One region of the Micromonospora sp. NPDC048909 genome, then DNA from elsewhere that is predicted to be linked to it. Evidence: riboswitches for the same ligand, from Rfam matches in the RefSeq annotation. Region 1 holds a riboswitch; each other region holds the start of a gene.
The links. A riboswitch is a leader RNA that binds a small molecule or an ion and turns the genes downstream of it on or off. The one in region 1 is predicted to bind cyclic di-AMP.
Positions count from the first base shown of each region.

Region 1 (4,323 bases):
CGACGCTGATCGCCATGGCGATCAGCAGCATCATGCCCGGCGCCCGGTCCCGGACCTCGCGTACGGCGCCGACCAGGAACGGCCAGCCGCCCCACCAGAACACCACCGAGCCGAGCACCGGCCCCACCCAGGAGCGGCCCGGGAACTCCAGACGGTAGCCGAACCACTCCATCACCATGTGGCTGGTGACCACGACCGGCACGGTGAGCAGCAGACAGAGCCAGAACCGCCGCCGGAACATCTCCGGGTCGTGCCCGGCGTGCTTGTCGTGCCCGCCGTGCTTGTCGTGCCCGCCGTGGCCCGCGTGCTCGCCGCGCCCGGCCCGCCCGGCGTGGCTGTCGTCGCCGGCCCCGTTGTCGTGCCCGGCCGGGCTGTCCTGCCCGGCCGGTCCGGCGTCGCTGTCGTGGCTGTCGCGCCCGGCGGGCCCGACGGGCCCGGCCTGGTTCTCGCGGCCGGCCGGAGCGGCGTGGTCGTCGTGACCCGCCGGCCCGGCAGGGCTGTCGTGAGCTGGCCGGCCACCGGGTCCGCCCCGCCCCGGATGACCGCGCCGCGGCGGGGCGGGCGCGGAGGTGCCGTGATCCGGCTCCGGCGATCGCGGGTGCACGGGCATGCCTCCACCATGCCCGCCCGGCCGGCCCGGCGGGCACCTTCCCCGGCATGCGGTGCCCCGACACCGCCCCACGCGAGCGGCGGCGTCGGCCACACCTGGTTAGCATTCCGACAATGGCTCTCCGGATCCCGCACCGTCCGGCCCGACCGCACCGTCGGGCACCGTCCGCCGCCCGCGGCCGGAACCGGTCGGGCGTCGCGCTCACGGTGGGTCACCGTCGCACCACCCTGGCGCCATCCGAGGCGCCTACCCCGGTGGTCGTCCGGCGGCGCTGAACCGTTCGCCCCGCCGGTACGTACCCCGCCTCGGATTCGTTGGGAGACTCGCATTGGGCGCCGACCACACCCGTCCCGCTCCGTCCACCCCGCCCCGGGTGCGACGGATCCTCGTCGCGACGGTGGTCCCCCTCGTCCTCGCCACCGTGGTCGCCGCTCTGGTGCTCTGGCCCTGGAACTCGCCCGAGCCGGAGGCCGGTGCCGACGTGCCGCGCTACCACGGCACGGTCACCCGGGTGGTGAGCGAGTCCTGCCCGCCCGCGCCGGAGGTCCCCGAGGGCGCGCCCGAGACCGGGTCGGAACCCTGCGGCACGGTCAGCGTACGGGTGGACACCGGCCCGGCCGCCGGACAGCAGGTGCAGACCCCGATTCCGGCCGGTCCGGGGGCGCCACGGGTCGAGGCCGGCGACGAGATCATCCTGGTCGAGCTGACCGATCCGGCCGATCCGACGGCGAGCAGCTGGAACATCGCGGAGCACCAGCGGGGCACGCCACTGATCTGGCTGGCTGTCGTCTTCGCCGCCGCCATCGTCGCGTTCGGCCGGTGGCGTGGGGTGGCCGCACTCGCCGGCCTGGCCGCCAGCTTCGCCATCCTGCTCGCCTTCGTCCTCCCCGGAATCAGCGCGGGCCGGTCGCCCCTGCTGGTCGCGGTGGTCGGCGCCGCGCTGATCATGTTCGTGGTGCTCTACCTGACGCACGGGATCACCGCGCAGACCTCGGTGGCCGTGCTCGGCACCCTGGGCAGCCTGGTGCTCACCGGGCTGCTCGGCACCCTGGCCACCGCCGCCACCCACCTCACCGGTTTCGGCAGCGAGGACGCCACCACGCTGTCGATGTTCCAGGCCGACGTGGACCTGCACGGCCTGCTGCTGGCCGGCATCATCATCGGCTCACTCGGCGTGCTCGACGACGTCACCGTCACTCAGGCGGCCACGGTCACCGAGTTGGCCCACGCGAACCCGGGCCTGTCCCGCCGGCAGCTCTACCGGGCCGCGACCCGGGTCGGCCGGGCGCACATCGCCTCGACGGTGAACACCATCGTGCTGGCGTACGCCGGCGCCTCGCTGCCGCTGCTGCTCCTGCTGACCGCCGACTCCCGCGGGGTGAGCCAGATCCTCACCAGCGAGTTCCTGGCCCAGGAGATCGTCCGCAGCGCGGTCGCCACGCTGGGCCTGATCGCCGCCGTACCGCTGACCACCGCGCTGGCCGCGCTGGTGACCACGGCCGGTCACGACGGAACGCCGGAGCGCGCCGGCGACGGCACTCCCACCACCCCCGCCGCCCGGCCGGCGCCGGACCGGGCCGAGGCGTTGGAGGCGCTCGGTGCGGGTCGGCCCGGTCCGGCCGGAGATCCGGAACCATCCCCCGCCACCCGGAAGTGGTGGCCCGACCCGGACAGGAGCACAGACAGCGCATGGTGACACTCCGCAGCGTGATCAGGCGGGTCCCACGACCTGACGACCACGTCACTGATCACCCAGCGCAATGGCGAAATGACGGTTTTAGTCGGCATCCGGACGTAGATCCACGGGTCGACTCTCAGGTAACCTCGCTGCCGGTTACCGACGAAGGCGCGCAGCGGCGCCTGCGGTACCACCGCCCAATCGCCAAGGGGCGAACCGGGAACCCAGGTACCCGGGGTGAATCCGCGCCAGCGGTAGGGGCCACTTCCGCCCCGAACCCGTCAGCTAACCCGGTCGGCGGTCGATGGAAGGGAACACTGTGACGGCACCCCTACGCCGCTGGTTGACACCTGTGGTGGCCGTGTTCGCCGCGTTGGCCGTGCTCGCCGGGCCCCTCCCGGCGTCCGCCGCGCCCACCCCGAGCACCCCCTCCGGGCATGAGGAGGACGGCGAGCCCAAGCTGCTCAACGACGTGATCGAGGCGACCAACCGCAGCTACTCCTCGGCCAAGATCAAGCTGGAGAAGTCGAAGAAGCGCCAGCTGGAACTCGCCCTCGAGGTGAAGCGGGCGCAGGACGAGCTGGACGCGCTGGCCCCGCAGGTCGGGCAGATCGCCGCTCAGTCCTACCGCACCGGGCGGATCGGCGCGATGGCCGTGCTGCTGGAGAGCAAGGCCCCGGACTCGTTCGTCCAGCGCGCCGCCGGCCTCGACGAGCTCAACCTGGTCAACGGGCAGAAGCTTGCCAAGGTCAACGCCATCAAGAGCCGGGCCGAACTGGCCAAGCTCGCGATCGACGCCGAGGTACGCGAGCAGCAGAAGCAGACCGCGGTGATGGCCAAGCAGAAGCGCGAAGCGGACAAGGCGCTGGCGCTGGTCGGCGGGAAGGGCTTCACCGGCGGCCTGGTCTCGGCCACCTCGCCGGTCGCCCGGATCGGCCCGGGCCGGACCGCCGACGGGGACTGGAAGCCGCAGTCGTGCTCCGAGAACGACCCCACCACCTCCGGCTGCGTCACCCCGCGCACGTTGCACGCGTACAAGGAGGTCAAGCGGGCCGGCTTCAACCGGTTCGTCGGCTGCTACCGCTCCGGCGGCCCGTGGGAGCACCCGAAGGGCCGCGCCTGTGACTGGTCACTGCAGAAGAGCGGCTTCGCGCCGTGGCACAACAACGACACCCGGATGTACGGCAACAACGTGGCCGCGTTCCTGATCCGTAACGCCGACCGGCTCGGCATCTACTACGTGATCTGGAACAGGCAGATCTGGTTCCCGGCGACCGGTTGGAAGTCCTACAGCGGGCCCTCCAACCACACCGACCACGTGCACATGTCGCTGCTCTAGCGACATCCGCACGACAGGGCCGCTCCGCGCTCGTGGGGCGGCCCTTCGCGTACCCGGGCGAGCTGACCGCCCACGACCGGCGGGCCGGGGTCGACCCTGCTAGGCGCCCGCCGGCGCGTCGAGGCCCACCGGGGCGATGGATCCCCCCGCCGGCACCTCGGCGACCTGGAGCACCTCACCCGCGGCGAGCCGGTACGACATGCCGACCACCGCGCACCGCCCACCGGCCACCTCGGCGGCCAGCACCGTGGAGTTGCCGAGAAGGGCCTCGACGGTCTGGGCGATGTGGATGTCCACGATCCCGTTGATGTCGTCCACACCCTCGGCGGCGGCCCGGCGGAGGCTGGGCACCACGGCGTCCACCACCGCACCGAGGTGTCCCGGCGGCGGGGTGCCGGTGGCGACCGCATCCCGGGCCGCCTGCACCGCGCCGCAGGAGTCGTGCCCGAGCACCACCACCAGCGGGACGCCCAGCACGCTGACCGCGTACTCGACGCTGCCCAGCACCTCCGGACCGGCGGTGTGCCCGGCGGTGCGGACCACGAAGAGATCACCCAGGCCGCGATCGAAGATGATCTCGGCGGCGAGTCGTGAGTCGGCGCAGCCGACGATCACCGCGAACGGGTGTTGCTCGGCGGCCACCTCGGCCCGCCGCTCGACGTCCTGGTTCGGGTGGCGCGGGGCGCCCGTGACGAA
Region 1 covers NZ_JBEZFU010000001.1:754,345-758,667, reverse strand. The annotation lists gene AB0C04_RS03640 (heavy metal translocating P-type ATPase) at 1-241, opposite strand, end outside; gene AB0C04_RS03635 (YibE/F family protein) at 939-2,306, shown strand; cyclic di-AMP (ydaO/yuaA leader) riboswitch at 2,473-2,604, shown strand; gene AB0C04_RS03630 (hypothetical protein) at 2,608-3,627, shown strand; gene AB0C04_RS03625 (carbonic anhydrase) at 3,727-4,323, opposite strand, start outside.

Region 2 (4,323 bases), on a different contig from region 1:
CCCAACGAGTGCCCCAGCACGACCAACCGGTCGCCCGGCGCCAGCGCGGCGGCGACCCGCTCGGCCAGCGCGCCGAAGGAGTACGCCGGCAGCGGCGGTGACCAGCCGTGCCCAGCGAGGTCCGGTGCGAGCCACCGTCCCGCCCACCGGCTCTCCAGCAGCGGCGCCCAGGGCAGCCACACCTCGCCGGTGGCGCCCAGCCCGTGCAGCAGCAGCAGGACGGGCTGGCGGTCGGCGCGGGTACCGGTGTCATCGACCATGGTCCGCAGTGTGCCACCGGCCCGGCTGCCGGGCGAGTGTCCGGTCGGCGGACGACAGCCGGAGGTAGCGGATCCGACAGGATTCCGCCCACCAACGCAGCGGGCGCCGGCTCCCTGAGGGAGCCGACGCCCGACGTCCTGCTGTCTGCTCAGGCGGAGTAGCCGCGGGTGGCCATCCAGTTCGCCAGGTCGATGGTCGTGATCCAGTACGACGGCACCGCCGGGTTCGCCGAGTCGGCGATCTTCACGGTCCGGCCGTTGTCCCGGTAGCCGACCACGGCGATGTAGTGCCCGCCGGAGAAGGAGTGCCACCCACCGTCGACGTCGGTGGCGTCGCCGACGATGTTCGCGACCACGCCGCGCCCGTCACTGACCGCGGCCACCACGTCGGCCTGGAGCCGGTCCATCTGGGCGGGGCTGGGCGCGCCCGGGAACATCCGGGTCCGGTACGGGTCGCCCTTGACCACCGCGTTCAGCACCCGGGTGGTGTCCTCGGCGGAGTTGGTGCCCATCTCGGTGGTGCCGAGCTGCGTGGCCAGGGCGTCCTGGCTGCGCTCGATCCCGGCGGCGCTGAGCGCGTTGCGGGTGGCGGCCGGGCCGCAGTAGAAGTACGTGGTCTGGGCCTGGTAGTCGTAGTCCAGGATCTTGCTCGCCGGCGGCTTCGGCGGCTCCGGCTTGCGGGTCAGGTCGGGGTCGACGGCCTTCTTGACCGCAGGCGCCGGGCTGGCCGCCGACGGCGCGGCGGTCGACGGCGAGCTGCTGGTCGAGGGGTTGGTCCGGGCCTCGCCCCGGGAGGCGACGCTGTCGCTGCGCAGTTCGGCCACCGAGGCCGAGGCGTGCTGGGTGACGGGCTTGTCGTCGCCGTTGTGGAGCAGCGCGCCGGTGCCGGACGCGAGCACCAGCGCCGCGGCGGACGCGGCGGCGACCTGCACCGGACGCTGGGTGGCGAGACGACGGAGCTGGCGCTTGAGGGTGTGCTTCACGGGATCCTCCACGGACTGAGGGGAAGAGCGACGCACCGCGCCGGCGTCCGAGGACAGGCAGGCGTGACCGCGCGGATCTCGTCCGCGGGTGGTGGACCGCTCAGGGGAACGCCCGGTGGCCGGGCGGAAGACGCGGGTGCCGGGGTCAGCTCGCCGCTACGGGGCGGGCGAGCGCGGGCACCGCGGTGCCGTGGAGAGGTGGGGACGACCAAGGGGTGGGAGCGGATGACACGAGGATTGAACTCCTTCCGACACCGCCGACCGGGTTAGCTGACGGATTCGGGCGGGAAGATCGCCCTACCGCGGGCCGTGGCTCGCGGATTCACCCCGGAAATGCTTGTGGGTCCCCGGCTCGTGGAACTCGATTAGGCGGGTCGGCGCGGCGTCGCCTCTTGCGATCGGTTACCGCACCGGACGCGCCGACACTACTGGTAGGTATGGACCCTGCCAACCCTTACCCACCTGCGTAAACGTCGATCATGATAATTTTTTTTGCGCGTACGGACACTGGCGTGACTCAATGGGACGAGCAGTTCTGCCGGCACCGGAGGGCGACAATCGGACAGGTCGGCGACAACAGCCCCGGAACCCCTGCGAGATTGGTGCCCACTGTTCCGGCTGACCGTTTCCGGCGCTCTGTGACCGGGGTCACGGAACAATCGTCGGATCAGCCCACCCGGGCCGGCCGCCAACGCCCGACGGTGGCCCGTGCGGCGCTGATGCCCTCGGCCCGGCGGGGCGCCGGCACCCGGGCCGGCCGGAGCCGCGCCGCCGCCGCGTACGCCTCGGCGGCGAGGGTCCGGGCCGACTCGGCGGCCAACTCGGCGTCCCGCCACGCCGACCGCTCCCGCTGCACCGCGGCCCGGTGCTCGGCCAGCTTGCCGTCCCGGATCACCCGGGCCAGCAGGACCTCCTGCTCGACCGGGTGCCGCCGGGGATCCCAGCCGTTGCGGTGGGCCAGCACGTCGCCGAGCTGCCGCAGGGTCAGCTCGCCGCGCCAGTGCGCCGCCGTGGCGGCCCGGTGCAGGTGCCGCTCCCGGGCCGCGTACTCGGCGGGGGTGTGCGGTGTCCTGGGCGGGCCGAACGCGCCCGCGCCGGCGAACCGCCGGGCAACGGCCTCCGCCTCGTCGTACGCCGTCCAGGCCCGCTCGGCCTCGGCCTGAGTGGCCAGCCAGTCCGCGCGCCGTCGGCGGGCGGTCTGCGCGGCCCCGGCGGCCGCGACGGCCACCTCGTCGGCGTACCGGCGCAGGTCGGCGGCGTCGGCCGCGGCGAGCTCCCGCTCGGTCGGGGCGGCAGGCGGGGTGTCGTCCGGTCGGTCGCGCTCGGGGCGGGCGACCAGCACGGTGAGCACGGTCAGGGCCAGCACCAGCAGGGCCGACCAGATGGCGGCGGCCTGCGGCACCTCGATCAGGAACTGGTAGAGGACGGTCTTCTCCATTGACGGCACCTAACGGGCAGCGGAGGCGGGTGCGGGACGGCCGGGGCTTCCGGCGTGATCGCGGGCCACTGTCGGGCTGCCCGGAGCTGGGGCAGTGGAACAGCCCGGATCGGGTCGTCGGGCGGGCGCGGCGGGGAGGTTCGACAGGCGCGGCGGCGGGCGGCTTGCGCGGGGTGCGATCAGGCGGCCGGTGGGGCCCGGGGCGCCCGGGCGGCCGGCGTGGCCGAGAGCGGCGGCCGGACGTCCGCGGCGACCACCACGGTCGACGCGCCAGCCGGCGCCGGTGCGGCCGGACCGGCCACCACGGAGGGAAGAACGCCGGTGGGAACCCGCTGCTCGGCGGCCAGCGTGTCGTCGGCGCCGGCGTGGTGCCCCGCGACCGAGCCGGCCACCGGCGCCACCGCCGGCGCCGGCGCGTCCGTGGCCGACGCTCCCAGGCTCAGGGCACCGAGGACAGCGAGGCTGGTCAGCAGCCGGGCCGCCCATCGCGCGACCCACCACAGGGGACAGGTGAGCGCGACGGAAGGCACGGCACCACGCTACCGTCGGCGCCGCCGGGTCGCATCGCGTGACGGGCGTGTCGCCGACGCCGCGCCGAGGGCACTGACCAGGGTGGACAGCCTCAGCGCGACTCGACGTACGCCGGCTGGTCGGCGGGGGTCGCGGTGCCCGCGCGCGGCGCCGGAACGGTGACCGTGGCGGGCGGCGCGGTGGGGGGCGCGGCCGGCGGCGCGGTGTCGGCCGGGCGGGCCCGCCGGCGTGGCGCGAGCCGACGCATCATCGGCATCTCGACGTAGCGGTGCAGCAGCCCGGCGAGCACCAGGTTCAGCAGCAGGAAGCCGAGCACCACCGCCGGCCCGCGCCAGCCGGGCAGCCCGACGCCCCAGTCGCCGGTCAGCCGCAGCACGGTCATCATCACGAAGACGTGCACCAGGTAGAAGGCGAACGACACCTCGCCGAGCCAGATCATCGGGCGGGACCGCCACGGTGAGCGCCGGCCGCGCACGTCGGCGTCGGCCGCTGCCGTGATGACCAGGATGTACGCCACCGACAGCAGCGCGGCCCAGAGTTCGGCGCGGACCCACGCGGCGGCGACCGCCCAGGTGGCGACGAAGAGGACGCTGGCCGACGTGAGCCGGGGGCCCCGCCACCGGCCGCGGCGCATCAGCTCGGCGGCGGCCACGCCCATCCAGAACTCCAGCGACCGCACCGGCGGGAAGATCTGCGTGAACCACCAGCGGTCGGCCTCCGGCACCAGCGCCTGGGCCGGCCAGAGCGCCAGGATCAGCAGCGGCACGGCCACCACGACGGCCCAGAGCAGCCACGGCCGGGCCCGGCGCAGGTAGGGCAGCACCAGCGGCAGACAGAGGTAGAAGAAGAACTCGCAGGAGAGCGACCAGCTCACCGTGTTGACGCTGTAGAAGTAGCCGGGCGTCGGGTTCCACGCCTGGATCAGCAGCAGATTCTGCACCGCCGCCGAGGGGTTGACCGGGTCGGCGAACCAGAGCCCGACCAGCAGCACCAGCGCCCAGAGCAGCAGATGGTTGGGGTAGATCTTGGCGACCCGCCGGCGCCAGAAGTCCCGCCGACGCTCGCCGGGCCGGTACGACCAGACCAGCACGAACCCGCTGAGGATGAAGAA
Region 2 covers NZ_JBEZFU010000009.1:183,913-188,235, forward strand. The annotation lists gene AB0C04_RS23710 (alpha/beta fold hydrolase) at 1-260, opposite strand, end outside; gene AB0C04_RS23715 (C39 family peptidase) at 410-1,255, opposite strand; cyclic di-AMP (ydaO/yuaA leader) riboswitch at 1,484-1,625, opposite strand; gene AB0C04_RS23720 (hypothetical protein) at 1,911-2,681, opposite strand; gene AB0C04_RS23725 (hypothetical protein) at 2,861-3,211, opposite strand; gene AB0C04_RS23730 (acyltransferase) at 3,304-4,323, opposite strand, start outside.
Region 2: linked by a shared signal. The riboswitch ahead of AB0C04_RS23715 (C39 family peptidase) and the one ahead of AB0C04_RS03630 (hypothetical protein) in region 1 are both predicted to bind cyclic di-AMP.

Region 3 (4,323 bases), 480 kb from region 1:
CGGCGCGGACCGTGGCCAGGTAGCCGAAGCCCGGACCGTACTGCTGCAGGAGAACGCGGATCCCGTTGGCGAGGCGGGGCTCGTCAGCGGCGAATTCGGACCAGGAAGCCATGCCGACATTCTATCGAACAAATGTACGAGGAGCGACCGCGACGCGCTGGTCACCGGCACCGGATCCGGCCGTCCTGGCGGGCCTCGCTATGGTGGTCCGATGCTGCTCTCCGACCGCGACCTGGTCACCGAGATCAAGGCCGGCACGCTCGGGTTGGAGCCGTTCGAGCCCACCCTGGTGCAACCGTCGAGCATCGACGTACGCCTCGACCGGCTCTTCCGGGTCTTCAACAACCACCTCTACACCCACATCGATCCGGCGATGCAGCAGGACGACCTGACCTCGGTGGTCGAGGTGCCCGACGGGGAGCCGTTCGTGCTGCACCCGGGGGAGTTCGTGCTCGCCTCGACCCTTGAGGTGATCTCGCTCGGCGAGCAGCTCGCCGGCCGGCTGGAGGGCAAGTCGAGCCTCGGCCGGCTGGGCCTGCTGACCCACTCCACCGCCGGCTTCATCGACCCGGGCTTCTCCGGCCACGTGACGCTGGAGCTGTCCAACGTGGCGAACCTGCCGATCACCCTCTGGCCGGGCATGAAGATCGGGCAGCTCTGCATCTTCCGGCTCTCCTCGCCGGCCGAGCATCCGTACGGCTCGGCCGTCTACGGCTCGCGCTACCAGGGCCAGCGGGGCCCGACCCCGAGCCGCTCCTGGCAGAACTGGCGCGCCTGGCCGACCCGCTGATCCCGGCACGACGAAGGGCCCGCTCCGGCATCGGAGCGGGCCCTTTCATCAGTACGCGGATCAGCCGGGTCGGCCGTAGCTGTGGATCGGGCCGTCGTCGACCTTCTTCATCTTGACCGGTACGCCGGCCTGCGAGGCGTGCACCACCCAACCACCGCCGACGTACATGCCGACGTGGTGGATGTCGCTGTAGTAGAAGACCAGGTCACCGGGGCGCAGTTCGGCCCGGCTGACGTTCTTGGTCACCCGGCTCTGCTGGGCCGCGTTGTGCGGCAGCGAGACCCCGGCCTTCGCCCAGGCGGCGAGCATCAGGCCCGAGCAGTCGTACGAGTTCGGGCCCTCGGCGCCCCACACGTAGGGCTTGCCGATCTGGGCGCAGGCGAACTTGACCGCGGTGCCGGCGGCTCCACCCGGATAGGTTGCCGGGCAGGGGGCGGGCCGCAGCGAACCGCCGCCGCCGTTGCCGTACACCTTGATCCGGAGCTTCTGCAGCCGGTCGATCTCGGCGTTGATCTGCTTCTTCTTGGCCGCGAGCTGGGCCTCGGTCCGAGTGAGCTGGGCGACCATCTCGTCGAGCGGCGCCTTCTGCCGGGCCAGCTGGTCGCGCAGGTTGGCCACCTGCTGCACGTCCTGCTGCTGGTTGTGGGCGAACCGGTCGAGCAGCTCGAGCTGGCCGACCACCTCGCTCGGGCTCTGGCTGCCGAGCACGGCGTTGATGGTGAGGACGTTCTCGCCCTTGTACGCGCGTACCGCGAGCGCGCTGACCTTGTCCATGGCCTGGTCGACCTGGAGTTGCAGCGGCTTGATCCGGGCACCCAGCGCGTCGGCCTGCTTGCGCTTGGCGGCGAGGTCCTGCCGGGTGGCGTTGTGCCGCTCGATGATGGGTTCGAGCTTGTTCCAGTCCTCGTCGATCTGGCGCTCGATTTCGGCGACCGACGGGTCGGCGTGGGCCGCCTTGGCGCCACCGGTCAGGACGACGGCGACGCCGAGCAGTGCGGCGAGCATGAGGGTGAAGCGGGACCAGCGTGGGCGCGGCGCAACCGTCACCGGGCCGGCTGTCGCCGGCCACTCGGACGGAGGCCGCGGGGCTTGGTGGGCCACCGGGCTCCGGACTCCTTCTTCCTGACCGCCTACCGGGTTAGCTGACGGGTTCGGGCGGGAAGGTAGGCGCCCTACCGCAGTGACTGCGGATTCACCCCGGAAACCTGGGTCCCCGGCTCGCTCGCGAGCGACTCGGCGGTGTCGGACCGTTACCGCCCCGGCTGGACGGAACTGTTGGCGGGCCGACGAATGACCAGAGTAGAGATGGTCGTTATCGATCCGCAACCCATGGGGCCGTGACACTCCGTACCCGAGTCGCGGTGGCGCACCCTCGGTCCGTCATGAAGATTTCCTTCCGTGAATGTTGATAGATGGAAAGGTATTGACGCAGTGGTCGCGCCAGGGCCAAGGTGACCCCATCCCTACCCGTCCGACCTGGGGGGTTCGATGCACCGTTCAACCCTGTCGAGGAGCAGGCGCGCCCTGCTCACCGCCGCCGTGGTCACGGCCGCGGCAGCCGTGCCACTCGGCGGCGGCCCGGCCACCGCCGCGCCGCCCGACGACCGCCAGCAGCAGTACGCCGCCGCGGCGGCGGAGTACGGCGTACCGGAGAACGTCCTGCTCGGCGTCTCGTACCTGGAGTCCCGCTGGGACACCCACGCCGGCACGCCGAGCACCAGCGGCGGGTTCGGGCCGCTGCACCTGACCGACGTCGCCCACGTCACGTCGCAGCCCGCCGGCTTCCACGTCGACGCGCACGAGGACCCGCGCGGTGACGAGTCCCGACCGTTCACCGTCACCGCGCCGGCCGGCGCCGCCGCGAGCAGGAACGCCCCGCTCGCCGCCGCGGTGCAGACCATGCAGGCCGCCGCCACGCTCACCGGCGCGACGGTGGACGCGCTCCGCTCCGATCCGGCCACCAACATCCGCGGCGGCGCCGCGCTGCTCGCCGCGTACCAGCGGGAGCTCGGCGGCCCGCTCGGCGCGAGGACCGACCCGGCCGCGTGGTACGGCGCGGTCGCCCGCTACTCGGGCGCCGACACCGAGGAGACCGCCGCGGCCTTCGCCGACGAGGTGTACGACCAGCTCCGCTCCGGTGCGAGCCGCCGCACCGACGACGGCCACCAGGTCACCCTCGCCGCCCGGGCGGTCAGCCCCGACCAGTCCGGGCTGCACCAGCTCGGGCTACGTCGGGCGGAGCGGCCGGACGGGCTGGAGTGCCCGGTCGGCCTCGGCTGCGAGTGGATCCCGGCGCCTTACGAGAAGTACGGCCCGGGCGCCGGCGACTACGGCAACCACGACCTGGGCAACCGTCCGGCGCAGCAGAAGCTGGAGTACATCGTCATCCACGACACCGAGGGCTACTACGGCCCCAGCGTCGGGTTGGTGCAGCAGGCGGACTACCTGGGCTGGCACTACACGCTGCGCTCGGTGGACGGCCACGTCGCCCAGCACATCAAGGCCAAGGACGTCGGCTGGCAGGCCGGCAACTGGTACGTCAACGCCAAGTCCATCGGCATCGAGCACGAGGGCTTCGCCGGGCACGGCACCTGGTACACCGAGGCGATGTACCGGGCCTCGGCCAAGCTCGTGCGGCACCTGGCGCTGCGATTCAACATCCCGCTGGACCGGCAGCACATCATCGGGCACGACAACGTTCCCGGCACGGTGGCGTCCACCGTCGCCGGAATGCACTGGGACCCGGGCCCCTACTGGGACTGGTCGCACTACTTCGACCTGCTCAGGGCGCCGTTCCGGACCACCGGCACGGCCTGGACCGGCCTGGTCACCATCGACCCGGACGTCACCACCAACCGGCCGGCCTTCATCGGCTGCAACCAGCAGCCGCCCGGCGTGCCGACCCCGCCGCCGCCGGCCGAGCCCTGCCCGCTGCGCGGCTCGTCCGCGGTGATCCTGCACAGCGCGCCCAGCCACGACGCGCCGCTCGTCAACGACCTCGCCGAGCGGCCAGACGGCACACCGGACACCATGTACATCTCGGACCACGGTGCCCGCGCCTCGGCGGGGCAGACGTACGCGGTGGCCGAGGTGCGCGGCGACTGGACGGCGATCTGGTACCTCGGCCAGAAGGCGTGGTTCCACAACCCCGCCGCGGTGCGGACCGCGAAGTGGGCGACCGGCTTCGTGGTGACTCCGCGGCCGGGGAAGGCGACCGTGCCGGTCTACGGGCGGGCCTACCCGGAGCAGGCGGCCTATCCGGCCGGGGTGCCCTACCAGACGATCTCGCCGTTGCAGTACACCTTCGCCGCCGGGCAGCGGTACGCCCTCGGCGGGATCGTGCCGAGCGAGTACTACCGGGCGGTCACCTTCGACGGGTCGTCGCCCGGCGACTGGACCGTCATCCGCGGTGACCTGCGGTACGCGCAGATCCAGTTCGGCCACCGGATCATGTACGTCAACCTGGACGACGTGCTGCTGCTCCCGTCACCGCTGGGCGCGCCCCGCTAGCCGTCGGCACGTACGCGAGGGCC
Region 3 covers NZ_JBEZFU010000001.1:276,141-280,463, reverse strand. The annotation lists gene AB0C04_RS01365 (pyridoxamine 5'-phosphate oxidase family protein) at 1-112, opposite strand, end outside; gene dcd (dCTP deaminase) at 212-790, shown strand; gene AB0C04_RS01355 (NlpC/P60 family protein) at 851-1,837, opposite strand; cyclic di-AMP (ydaO/yuaA leader) riboswitch at 1,904-2,039, opposite strand; gene AB0C04_RS01350 (N-acetylmuramoyl-L-alanine amidase) at 2,279-4,300, shown strand.
Region 3: linked by a shared signal. The riboswitch ahead of AB0C04_RS01355 (NlpC/P60 family protein) and the one ahead of AB0C04_RS03630 (hypothetical protein) in region 1 are both predicted to bind cyclic di-AMP.

Region 4 (4,323 bases), on a different contig from region 1:
GGGACGGTCGGGGTGATCACGCCGGTGCCGCGTCGGGACGAGGTGGCCGGCTGGCTCGGCCCGCTGAACGCTCCCCGGCTGCAGGTGGTGACCAGCCTGGAGGCCAAGGGCATGGAGTACGACGGGGTGGTGCTGGTCGCGCCGAGCGAGATCCGGGCCGACCCCGGCTCGGGCGTCCGGACGCTCTACGTGGCGCTCTCCCGGGCCACCCAGCGGCTCACCACGATCGACCCGACCGGCTGACACCGTGCGAGGCACCGCCGCCACTGAGCGCGGTCGATTACTTGCACACATAGCAATGTGAGCATATATTTGACCGGTCCGGACCGTCGGCGGAGGGTGAGTTGGTGGGCGCAGGTCATGACCACCACGGGTCGGTGGCGAACGCCGCGCAGCATCACCGTGGCCGGCTCTGGGCGGCCTTCGCCCTGCTGAGCGGCCTGATGGTGGTCGAGGCCGTGGCCGCGTTCCGCACCGGCTCGCTGGCCCTGCTCTCCGACGCCGGGCACATGTTCACCGACGTGCTCGGCATCGGCATGGCGCTCGCCGCGATCACCGCCAGCCGACACGCCAACCAGGATCCGCAACGCACCTTCGGCCTCTACCGGCTCGAGGTGCTCGCCGCGCTGGCGAACGCCGTCCTGCTCTCCGGGGTCGCGGTCTACGTGGTGGTCGAGGCGGTCGGCCGCTTCGGCGACCCGCCGGAGGTGCTGGCCGGCCCGGTGCTGGTGGTGGCCACGCTGGGCCTGCTGGCCAACCTGGGCGCCTTCGCGCTGCTGCGCTCGGCCGCCCGGGAGAGCATCAACCTGCAGGGCGCCTACCTCGAGGTGCTCGGCGACCTGCTCGGCTCGCTCGGCGTGATCGGCGCGGCGGCGCTCATCGCGGTGACCGACTGGTGGTGGGCCGACCCGCTGGTCGCGGTGGCCATCGGCGTGTTCATCCTGCCCCGCACCTGGCGGCTCGGGCGGGCCGCGGTCCGCATCCTGGTCCAGGCCGCCCCGGAGCACCTGCAGGTGACCGCCGTGCACGACCGGTTGGCCGAGGTGCCCGGCGTGGCCGGCGTCCACGACCTGCACGTCTGGACGCTCACCTCGGGCATGGAGGTGGCCTCCGCGCACCTCACCATGTCGCCCGGGGCCGACGTCGGCGCGGTGCTCGCCGCCGCCCGGACGGCGCTCAGCGAGGACTTCCACATCGAGCACGCCACGTTGCAGATCGAGCCCGGAGCGACCTCCGGGGCCTGCGGGTCGGTGGAGTGGTGATGAGGACTCTCTTAATTCAGGGTGGCTATCGTCCGCTTACGCCGGATTTTCCGGTAACCACAGCAGCACCCTCTGTCACTTCTGCTGCAGAGGTCGCCCTGGCACCGGTAGGCTCGGTCCCGGCCTCCGCCAGGCGGCGCCCATCGGCGCCGGCGGTGACCGTCGCCTAATCGCCGCACGGCGAGCCGGGGAACCACGTTCGTGGGGTGCATCCGCGTCAGCGGTAGGGATCTTCCGTCCCGAACCCGTCAGCTAACCCGGTCGGCGGCTGACGGAAGGACATGTGCATGCCACCAGTGGCACCCGTACGACGACGCGCCGCCCGAATGGCGGCCCTGATCGCCGCGACGCTCGCCCTCGGCGTCGCGATCGCCCCCGGCACCGCCGCCGGCGCCGCTCCCCCGGCCGGGCAGCTCGCCGCGGCCCCCGGGCAGGACGAGGAGGGCGGCACCCCCGCGCTGCGGGCCCAGCTCGAGGCGGCTAGCAAGGGCTACCTCGACGCGAAGAGCGCACTCGACCGGTCGGTGAAGCGCCAACAGCAGCTCGGCGCCGAGCTGAAGACCACCGAGGCCGAGCTGAACGTGCGCAGCGGCAAGGTCGGCGAGATCGCCGGGGTGGCCTACCGCACCGGCCGGCTCGGCGCGATGTCGGCGCTGCTCAACAGCGGCTCCCCGGACGGCTTCATGGACCGGGCCGCCGCCCTGGACGCGGTGGCCGCCAACGAGGACCGGGTGCTGCGCGAGCTGCTGGCCACCCGGGACGAGGCGAACCGGACCCGGGCCGCGCTGGACGGCGAGATCCGCGAGCAGCGCAAGCAGGTCACCGTGATGGCCAAGCGGAAGGAGCAGGCCGAGCGGGCGTTGACGGTCGCCAACAACAACGCCACCCGCGCCGCGGACGTCTCCAACCGGGGCACCTCCACCGCGACGGCCACCCCGGCCCGGCGCAACTCCGACGGCTCCTGGCCCTCGGAGTCGTGCAGCGTCAACGACCCGACCCCGGCCACCGGCTGCATCACCCCACGCACGCTGCACGCGCTCAACCAGGCCAAGGCGGCCGGCTTCACCCGGTACGTCTCCTGCCACCGCAACGGTGGCTCGGGCGAGCATCCAAAGGGTCGAGCCTGCGACTTCGCCGCGCAGAAGGGCGGCTTCGGCGGCGACGCCACCGGCGGGGACAAGACCTACGGCAACAACCTGGCGGCGTACTTCATCCGCAACTCCGACCGGCTCGCCGTGCTCTACGTGATCTGGTACCGGCAGATCTGGCTACCCAGCAGCGGCTGGAAGTCGTACAGCGGGGCGGGCGGAGACCCGTCCAGCGACCACACCAACCACGTGCACCTGTCGGTCTACTGACCCGGCCCGCCGGGCGGTCCGCACCGCGGGCCGCCCGGCGTACGCACGCCGTGGCGTCGCCACCGGCAGCGCTACGTCGCCGGGCGTAGCCGAGGTGTCGTCGGTCGCCGGACGAACCGGCGGGCCCGCGCGGGCAGCATCGGCGGCATGACCCGGATACCGCCCCGCACCCGCAAGGCGCTGCTCACGCTGCACCTGGTCACCTCGCTCGGGTGGCTCGGCACCGACCTGGTCCTGCTCACCCTCGGCATCTCCGTGCAGCGGGGCGCCGACCCGGCCGTGGTCTACCCGGTCGCCGCGCTGATCGGCACCGCCCTTTTCGCCCCGCTCAGCGTGCTGGTCTGGCTGGTGGGCGTGGCCAGCGCGCTGCTCACCCCGTGGGGACTGCTGCGGCACCGCTGGGTGCTGGTCAAGCTGCTCATCACGACGGTGATGGTCGGGCTGGTGCTGCTGCTGCTCACGCCGAACCTACGCGCCGCCGGAGAACTCGGCGCCACGCTGCCGTCGAGGGACCGGGCCGACCTGGTGATCGCGCCCGCCGTGTCCACCACTTTGATGATCATCGCGACCGTGCTCTCCACCTACAAGCCGTGGGGCCGGCCGCGCCGGGCGGCCGCGCCGGTGGCGAGCCGCCGCCCTTCGGCGGTGGCCGGACGCCCGGCGCGCTGACCGTCAGTCGGTGGCGCTCGGGCCGCCCGGGGCCGCGTCCAGCACCGCGGCGAGCCGGCTGGCCAGGCCCAGGTGCGCCGCCTGCGCCTGCCGGAAGGCGTACCGGAACAGGGGCGCCGGCGCGGCGAGGGTGATCTCGACGTCGATCCGGACCAGCCCGCCGGGCTCGGCGCGGAGCCGGGTGTGGTTGCGCACCGTGGTGGCCGGCCACTGCCGGGCCACCATGACGATCTCGTCGTCCGTGCTGACCAGCAGGTCTGCCTGGTAGGTCGTCCGGAACCGGAGCGGACCGGCGGCCAACCGGTCGCTGATCGCGTAGCTGGCACGCGCCCCGGGCCGAGGCGGGAGCTGCCGCACCTCGATGATCAGCGGATGCAGTTCGCCCTGCCGGCGCAGGTCAGACAGGAGCGCGGTGGCCTCGGCGAGCGAGCAACGCGCCTGGACGGTGTAGCTGAACGAGTCTCGCCTGAGCACACCGTCTCCCCGCCGCCGTTGGTCGCCCGATCGTCGCGTACGCCGGGCGGGCTGGCAACGCCCGGACGGCTCAGGCGCCGGGAAGCACCTCGGGGGTGGCGGCGCCGGCGTAGTAGGGCTCGGGCGCGCCGAAGAGCCCGAGCAGGCCGGTCACCCAGAGCTGCCGGTGCACGAACCGGCTCGGCTCGGTGACCACCAGCTTGACCCCACTCACCTCGGCGGTCTGGAAGCCGGCGACCATCGCGCTGATGCCGACGGAGTCGATGAAGGTGACGAGCCGCATGTTGAGCTCGATCCGGGCCGGGCGCCCCTTGGCGAGCACCTCGGCGATCGCCTCGCGCACCTCGTACGCCGTGTCGACGTCGATCTCGCCGCGCGGGGCGATCTCCACGACACCACCGGACAGAACCGACTTCACAATCGACAGGCTCACGCGAGCACCTCCACCCGCCCGTCCCCCGGGCGTCTCATCAGTACGCGGGCCGCGACCGAGAGTATTCCGCCGACGCCCTCGGTCGCCACCCCTCAGGATGAGCAATTCGCGGATCAGGGCACACTTC
Region 4 covers NZ_JBEZFU010000002.1:187,753-192,075, reverse strand. The annotation lists gene AB0C04_RS07105 (AAA family ATPase) at 1-243, shown strand, start outside; gene AB0C04_RS07100 (cation diffusion facilitator family transporter) at 348-1,262, shown strand; cyclic di-AMP (ydaO/yuaA leader) riboswitch at 1,416-1,545, shown strand; gene AB0C04_RS07095 (hypothetical protein) at 1,550-2,620, shown strand; gene AB0C04_RS07090 (hypothetical protein) at 2,768-3,289, shown strand; gene AB0C04_RS07085 (SRPBCC family protein) at 3,293-3,763, opposite strand; gene AB0C04_RS07080 (STAS domain-containing protein) at 3,834-4,196, opposite strand.
Region 4: linked by a shared signal. The riboswitch ahead of AB0C04_RS07095 (hypothetical protein) and the one ahead of AB0C04_RS03630 (hypothetical protein) in region 1 are both predicted to bind cyclic di-AMP.